2 regions of the Rhizobium zaerense genome follow, and region 2 is predicted to be linked to the other one. Evidence: predicted binding sites of a transcription regulator. Region 2 holds the regulator's gene; the other holds the start of a gene.
The links. The regulator HrcA, encoded in region 2, represses chaperone genes, less so after heat shock. The targets are predictions, from matches to a motif close to GTTAGCACTCNCNNNNNGNGAGTGCTAAC.

Region 1 (4,208 bases), on a different replicon from region 2:
TCCGTGGAAGTCGGGACAGCTGAACACGAGGGGACGAAACGGGTCTCGCTTCGGCTCGGCAACAGGCTTTGGCAAGCCGTTTTGAACGATGAAAATGAAGTGCAGCAGGAGCAGATGACCGTTCTTCGGGGTAAATCCTCCGGATGGCATCCACGCTGACATCATCGTTATGTGTGATATCGCGCGGTGCTTGTGACCTGCAGGCACGGCATTTCCTACCGATCGCTCGTTTCGAAGAGGCCGCGGGCCGCCTCGACCATCGACCGCAGGTGATTGGGGTCGCGCACACCCTGGCGGTAGAGTTCGATGACGATACTCGCCATTCGTTCGGCTTCGTCGCTGTCCTTTGCCACCTGGTATTCGGATCTGAGCTTGTCGAAGACCTGCTGGCAGATGTCGAGATCGCGGGAGTCCAGCGGTACCTGCGATCGGCTTTTGATCGTTTGAACCATCTCTATTCCCTTAGACATGGCCCGCCTGGGGGTGCGGGCGGGCCGGCAGCCTTTTTAGAAATCCATGCCGGCGGCGCCTGGAGGCATAGGCGGCGGCGCGTCCTTCTTGGGTTTCTCGGCGATCATGGCCTCCGTCGTGACGAGCAGACCGGCGATGGAGGACGCATCCTGCAGCGCGGTGCGCACCACTTTCGCCGGATCGATGACGCCCTGGGCATAGAGGTCGCCATATTCGCCGGTCTGAGCGTTCCAGCCATAGGAGAACTCGCTTTTCTCCCGCAGCTTGCCGACCACGATCGAGCCTTCTGCACCGGCGTTTTCGGCGATCTGGCGAGCCGGCGCCTCGACCGCGCGGCGGACGATCTCCACACCAACGCGCTGGTCCTGGTTGGCCGTATTGAGATTATCGAGCGCCTTGACGGCGCGCAACAACGCTACGCCGCCACCGGGCAAAATGCCCTCTTCGACGGCGGCACGGGTTGCATGAAGCGCGTCGTCGACGCGATCCTTTTTCTCCTTCACCTCGACTTCGGTCGAGCCGCCGACGCGGATAACGGCAACGCCGCCGGCGAGCTTGGCAAGGCGTTCTTGCAGCTTCTCGCGGTCGTAGTCGGAGGTGGTTTCCTCGATCTGGGCCTTGATCTGGGCAACACGGCCTTCGATGTCGGTCTTGGCGCCTGCCCCATCGACGATTGTGGTGTTTTCCTTCTCGATCGAAACCTTCTTGGCACGGCCGAGCATGTCGAGCGTGACGGATTCGAGCTTGATGCCGAGATCTTCGGAGATGACGGTGCCGGCGGTCAGGATGGCGATGTCTTCGAGCATGGCCTTGCGGCGGTCGCCGAAGCCAGGTGCCTTGACGGCAGCGATCTTGAGGCCGCCGCGCAGCTTGTTGACGACGAGGGTAGCAAGCGCTTCGCCTTCGACGTCTTCAGCGATGATCAGCAGCGGCTTGCTGGATTGGACGACGGCCTCGAGAACCGGCAGCATCGACTGCAGGTTCGACAGCTTCTTCTCGTGGATGAGAATATAGGGGTCTTCGAACTCGACCCGCATCTTGTCCGCATTTGTCACGAAATAGGGGCTGAGGTAGCCGCGGTCGAACTGCATGCCTTCGACGACCTCGAGTTCGGTTTCGGCGGTCTTGGCTTCTTCGACGGTGATGACGCCATCATTGCCGACCCTTTCCATGGCATCGGCCAAAAAGCGGCCGATTTCGGCATCGCCATTGGCGGAGATTGTGCCGACCTGGGCGATTTCGGAATTGTTGGAGATCTTGCGGGCGTTGGCCTTCAGTTCCGCGACGATGGCGGTGACCGCTAGATCGATGCCGCGCTTCAGGTCCATCGGGTTCATGCCCGACGTAACGGCCTTGGCGCCTTCCTTGACGATTGCCTGGGCCAGCACCGTTGCGGTCGTGGTGCCGTCGCCGGCGATGTCGCTGGTCTTCGAAGCAACTTCGCGGACCATCTGGGCGCCCATGTTTTCGAACTTGTCTTCGAGTTCGATTTCCTTGGCGACCGAAACGCCGTCCTTTGTGATGCGCGGCGCGCCGAACGACCTGTCGATCACGACGTTGCGGCCCTTCGGGCCGAGGGTCGCCTTCACGGCGTTGGCCAGGATGTCGACGCCACGCAGCATCTTCTCGCGGGCTTCGGTGCTGAATTTGATTTCTTTAGCAGCCATGTCCTCACTCCTTCATAGCCAGCCAGAGCAATTCCAGGAAAAGTGCGTTTTCGCTCGGAATTGCGTAAAATAAAAGCTTGGAACGGTTCTGCGTTTCCATGAAAAGCTGAAGCGCTCCAGCATCGACCGATGTCAGCAGGGACCTCAGGCGGCCTGCTTCTTTTCGCCTTGGGCCTCGATGATGCCCATCACGTCGCTTTCCTTCATGATCAGCAGGTCTTCGCCATTGATTTTGATCTCGGTGCCGGACCATTTGCCGAACAGGATGCGATCGCCGACCTTAACGTCAAGCGACTGGATCTGGCCGGCTTCGTTGCGCGCGCCGGGGCCGACGGCGATGACCTCGCCTTCCTGCGGCTTCTCCTTGGCGGTGTCTGGAATGATGATGCCGCCCTTTGTCTTTTCTTGTGAATCGACCCGGCGGACGAGAATGCGGTCATGAAGCGGTCGGAACGACATATCTTCCTCCATCGACAAACAATGATGACGTTGTTCCCGCGGCCGGACCGGATAACCGATCCGGGCGGGTGCAGGTTCGCGCGCGCGCCTTGCGCGAATGATCTGGTTCGAGGGTTCAGCAATTTCAAGAGGCGACGAAAGAAAAATTAGCACTCTCCGCCGGAGACTGCTAACGCCCGACAGGGAACAGACAATCCGCTCCTGCGTTCGAATAAAAAGGCGAATGGCATTGAGGCTTGAATCCGGATTTCGCCATTCCTAGTTCTGTGGTGGCCGAGGCTTGATGAGCTCGGCCACCGTCCCACGTCTTTAGGAGTGAGTGACATGGAAGAGAACACCAAACTGATCAAAGACCTCAGTATCGAGGAACGCGAGGAAATCTTCGTCGATATCGCTCGTACGCTGGAGGACACGGCGCGTGAGGCCCTTGTCGAAGGCAATATGCATTTTGCGGCACTTTCCAACAACATGGCCGAAGCGATCCGCGTCAACGCCGACGAACTCGCCCGTGACGATCCGGAAAATGCCGAGCTGGTATTGCAGCAGGCAACGGCGATGATCTCACAATTCGAAGCCGTGCACCCCTATCGGATGGTGAGCATGGCCGTGCATTGATCGCGCCCCGGGCGATGCGGCCCGCCACCCGCCCAAATCATTCTCTACACGCGCGCGGAACTCTCCTCGTTTGCAGAGGTTATTGGATCACAACATCGAAAGGTGATCCATGACGACTTCTAGATCCAACGTGCCGCCAGAGAGCGGCACGGACGATGCCCGGTCCGCCGATACCGAACGGGCCGAGATCGATCGCCAAAGGGCATTGGCAAACGCCCTGCGCAACGCGAGGTCGGCATCAGATCGCGATAGCGGCACCGTAACCCCAAGCCTGAAGCTTGCAATGGACTATCTTAGCCTCGGTGGCCACCGCCGATCCATGATCGACCACAATATCACCGACGTTCGCCAATGGGATGAGGATCCGCCGGAGGCGGAACGGTTCTGGAAGGAACAGGTGGAAACGCTTCCAAAGGATCAACGCAAACAGGTGGAGGATTTCCTTCCAACCATCAACACGCCTTGAAGAGTCGCTCTTCGGACGGCTCATCCCAATGCGCTTGGAGAAGGCCATGGCTATAGACAAGCACGAGCAGATTCGCCAGCGCGCCTACGAAATCTGGGAGGCCGAGGGCCGCCCGGAGGGCGCCGACAAGCGCCATTGGCTGCAAGCCTGCGACGAACTGGCCGGTGAGGATGAGCACGAGACGCTGCAGGACCTGCTCGATGAAGACGACAGGGATGATGCGGCCCTGCTTCAGGGCGCCGGTGAAAGCGCCGATTTCGATCGGCCAAGAACGAGGCCTGTTGAGGCCGCCAAGGCTCCGGTGCCTGACATCGAGATGACGACGGGCGAAAGACCTTCCACGCGGAAGATCAGGAAGACCGAAGGGCCGTGATCGTCATGCAGCATCTCGACCATGCCATCCAGATCGCACTTACGGCCCATGAAGGTCAGTCAGACAAGACCGGCCAGCCGTTCTTCGAGCACTGCCAGCGGGTAGCCCTTCTCGTTTCCGGCGACGAGCCACGAACGGTTGCCTACCTTCATGACGT
Region 2 (4,208 bases):
CCCCGAAGGTGATGTCGTAGCCCGCAGGCTGGAAGACCGGATCATAACCGAAGCCCTGGGTGCCGCGCGGCGGCCAGACGACGCTGCCTTCCACCTCGCCGCGGAACAGCTCCGTATGCCCATCCGGCCAGGCAAGGCAGAGCACGCTGATGAAACGCGCCCTGCGCTGTTCCGGCTCTGTCGCGCCCGCATCCTGCAGCGCCTTTTCCACCTTTGCCATCGCCATGTCGAAATCGCGCGTGCCGTTGGATGTCTCCGCCCAATTGGCGGTGTAGACACCAGGATCGCCGCGAAGCGCGTCGACCACCAGCCCGGAATCGTCCGAAAGCGCCGGCATGCCTGATGCATTGGCCGATGCGACCGCCTTGATCGTCGCATTCTCCTCGAAGCTCGTGCCCGTCTCATCCGGTTCGACGAAGTTCAGCTCGGCGGCCGATTTGGCGGTGAAGCCGAGCGGCCCGATCAATTCCTGGATCTCGCGGATCTTGCCGGCATTGTGGCTGGCGACGACGATGGTCTTCGTTTCAAGCTTGCGCATTCAGATTTCCTGTTCGATGCCCCAGATTTTAGCCTCCGCGCATTCCAGGCTGTTGCCGGCCGGATCGCGGAAATAGATCGAGCGGCCGCCGTTCGGCCAGCGCACCTCGGATTCGATCGCAACGCTCGCCGCCGACAGCCGTTCAGCCATGGCATCGATATTGCGGCCGGACACCCGGAAACAGGCGTGGCCTTGGCCGTTCGTGCCGTGCGGCGGCACCTGCAGTGCTTCGGGCGCCGGCGGCTTCACCGTTTCCTCGGGATTGAAGATCAGGAGAACGCCGGGCCCACAGCGGAAGAAGACATGCCGGTTGGCGGCGCGGGCGATCTTTTCAAGCCCGAGAACGTCTTCGTAGAACGTCTCGGCCTTATCGAGATCCCGCGCATAGAGCGCCGTTTCCAACATGCCTTCCAGCATGGGGTTCATCCTTCGACGGCTTGCTTCTGCAGTGCCACGAGTTCGCCGATGCCGTTTCTGGCCAACTGCATCAGCGAGGTGAATTCGCCCTCACTGAACGGCGTGCCTTCGGCGGTGCCCTGGATCTCGACGATCCCGCCGGTGCCCGTCATGACGAAGTTCGCATCGGTCTCTGCCGAGGAGTCTTCCAGGTAATCGAGATCGATCACCGGCTGGCTGGCAAAGATACCGCAGGAAATGGCGGCGACATGATCCTTCAGGACCCGGTCGACCTTGATCATGTTGCGGCTTTCCATCCATTTCAGGCAGTCGTAAAGCGCGATCCAGCCGCCGGTGATCGAGGCTGTCCGTGTGCCGCCATCGGCCTGGATGACATCGCAATCGAGCGTGATCTGCCGTTCGCCGAGCGCCTGCAGGTCGACGACGGCGCGCAGCGACCGGCCGATCAGCCGCTGGATTTCCTGGGTGCGACCGCCCTGCTTGCCGGCGGCGGCTTCGCGCTTCATGCGTTCGCCGGTCGCCCGCGGCAGCATGCCGTATTCGGCCGTGACCCACCCCTTGCCGGAATTGCGCAGCCATGGCGGCGTCTTTTCTTCGAGGCTCGCCGTGCAGAGTACATGCGTATCGCCGAATTTCACCAGGCAGGAGCCTTCCGCATGCTTGGAAAAATTGCGCTCGAACGAGACCTTGCGCATCTGGTCGATTTTTCTGCCTGAAGGCCGCATTCTTATCTCCTGGGGTTTATTTGACCGCTTCTACGATTGGCGGCGCTCATTTGCAAATTCCCTTTTGCCACGGGTGTGAGTTTGACTTACTTTTCGGGAAGTATCATCAGCATGGGTTTGAAAGCTTCATGGGCATCAGGTCGACGTCGGTTTCGGATGCCGTAGCTGCGCTGGACGAGCGCTCCAGGGAAATTTTTCGTCGCATCGTCGAAGGTTACCTGGAAAGCGGCGAGCCGCTCGGTTCGCGCAACCTGTCCCGTATCCTGCCGATGTCGCTGTCGCCGGCCTCGGTGCGCAACGTCATGAGCGATCTCGAAGAGCTCGGCCTGATCTATTCGCCGCATGTCAGCGCCGGCCGGCTGCCGACCCAGATCGGCCTGCGCTTCTTCGTCGATGCCTTCATGCAGGTCGGCGACCTCTCCGCCGAGGAGCGCGCCAACATCGACCGTCAGCTGCGGGCCGAAAGCGGCGGCAATCCCGTTGAATCGATGATGAACGAGGCAAGCCGCATGTTGTCGGGCATTTCGCGCGGCGCGGGCCTCGTCATCACCTCGAAAAGCGATCCGGTGCTGAAACATGTCGAGTTCATCCGGCTCGAACCGACAAAGGCGCTGGCCGTGCTCGTCGGCGATCATGATCAGGTGGAAAACCGCATTATCGAGCTGCCGGCGGGCGTCACGTCCTCGCAGCTGACGGAGGCGGCGAATTTTCTCAATGCCCATATGTCCGGCCAGACCCTGCCGGAGCTCCGCAAACAATTGAGCCGCCTGAAGGACGACGTCCGTCACGAGCTCGATGCCCTGTCGCGCGATCTGGTCGAGCGCGGCATTGCTGTCTGGGCTGGGAGCCCGGATGAGGGGAAGCCGACGCAGCTGATCATCCGCGGCCGCGCCAACCTGCTCGAAGGCCTCGCCGGCGCCGACGATCTCGACCGGCTGCGGCTGCTGTTTGATGATCTCGAGAAGAAGGACAGCCTGATCGAGATCCTCAATCTCGCCGAAAGCGGCCCGGGTGTGCGCATTTTCATCGGTTCGGAAAACAAGCTCTTCTCGCTGTCCGGCTCATCGCTCATCGTCGCGCCCTATCGTGACGACGACGATCGCATCGTTGGTGCCGTCGGCGTCATCGGCCCGACGCGGCTCAATTATTCCCGCATCGTGCCGATGGTGGACTATACAGCCCAGCTCGTTTCCCGCCTTTCGCGCAATCAGCTTTGACGCAGCAACCGCCAAGCACGCGGAATTTTCGCTTCTTTGTCACGCAGACTTGATTTTTTTCGGTCAAACCTCGATATCGGGCGCATCTGAAGACACCAACCGGAGACCGTCATGACCGATGACACGACGAAAAACGGACCTGACGCAACTGCGGCCGATGCCGCAGCCGACGCTGCCGCCTACGTCGAGAACGAAACTGCGCAGCAAGAGCCCGCCCAGCCGGACCCAATCGAGCTTCTGAAAGCCGAAAACGGCGAGCTGCGCGACCGCTATTTGCGCCTTGCTGCCGAGATGGACAATCTGCGCCGGCGCACCGAGCGCGAGGTAAAGGATGCCAAGTCCTATTCCGTCGCCGGCTTTGCTCGTGACATGCTCGCCGTCTCGGACAATCTGCGCCGCGCGCTCGATGCCATCCCTCCGGAGACCAAGGCTGCCGCCGATGCCGGCCTGAGCACGCTGATCGAGGGTGTCGAGATGACCGAGCGCGCCATGCTGTCGGCTCTCGAGCGCCACGGCGTTCGCAAGCTTGAGCCGGTTGGCCAGAAGTTCGATCCGAATTTCCATCAGGCAATGTTCGAGGTGCCGAACCCCGACGTGCCGAACAATACGGTCGTGCAGGTCGTGCAGGCAGGCTTCTCCATCGGCGAGCGCGTGCTGCGCCCGGCCATGGTCGGCGTCGCCAAGGGCGGCCCGAAGCCGACCGAAGCCGAAACCAACTCCGTCTTCGACGAGAAAGACGCCTGATATCCCTTCCTTCTGCCTCGTGCAGAAGGAAAAGCCGAAGCGTTAGATGCGGGCGAAGCGTTCGATCAGCAGATCGAAAAAGCCATCCGCATCGACATGGCGCATGACCTTGGCGTTGCGCTTGCGCTCGGTCACATGCCACCAGTCGACGACCGTCATGCCGACGGTGAGTTCGGACTGGACCTCGATCTCGACATTGCAGTCGCGGCCCTGGAAAAGTTCCGGCTCCAGCAGGTAGGCGACAACGGTCGGGTCGTGCAGCGGCCCGCCGTCGGAACCGTATTTCTCGATGTCGAAGCGTTCGAAGAATTCCAGCATCTCGACCATGGCCTTTGCCGGCGCCGTGCCGATCTCGGCCATGCGTTTCACCCGGTCCTTGCGGGTCAGCAATTGATGCGTCACATCAAGCGGCATCATCACGATCGGAACGCCTGAGCGGAAGACGATATCGGCCGCCTCCGGATCGACATAGATGTTGAATTCGGCCGCCGGCGTGATGTTGCCGCCCTCGAAGAAGCCCCCGCCCATCATCACCAGTTCGCGGATGCGGGGGACGATGTCGGGTGC

Region 1: a site for HrcA is predicted at 2,743-2,771, ahead of ACS4RR_RS28190 (co-chaperone GroES). Genes of this name have one in related genera too.

The regions. Positions count from the first base shown of each region.
Region 1 is NZ_JBPWQY020000004.1:44,041-48,248, reverse strand. It holds gene ACS4RR_RS28205 (DUF6522 family protein) at 1-159, shown strand, start outside; gene ACS4RR_RS28200 (hypothetical protein) at 216-452, opposite strand; gene groL (chaperonin GroEL) at 507-2,138, opposite strand; gene ACS4RR_RS28190 (co-chaperone GroES) at 2,283-2,597, opposite strand; gene ACS4RR_RS28185 (hypothetical protein) at 2,922-3,212, shown strand; gene ACS4RR_RS28180 (hypothetical protein) at 3,322-3,678, shown strand; gene ACS4RR_RS28175 (DUF2934 domain-containing protein) at 3,725-4,051, shown strand; gene ACS4RR_RS28170 (HD domain-containing protein) at 4,057-4,208, shown strand, end outside.
Region 2 is NZ_CM132690.1:123,825-128,032, reverse strand. It holds gene rdgB (RdgB/HAM1 family non-canonical purine NTP pyrophosphatase) at 1-538, opposite strand, end outside; gene ACS4RR_RS00655 (VOC family protein) at 539-964, opposite strand; gene rph (ribonuclease PH) at 961-1,680, opposite strand; gene hrcA (heat-inducible transcriptional repressor HrcA) at 1,809-2,897, shown strand; gene grpE (nucleotide exchange factor GrpE) at 3,009-3,641, shown strand; gene ACS4RR_RS00635 (nucleoside hydrolase) at 3,684-4,208, opposite strand, start outside.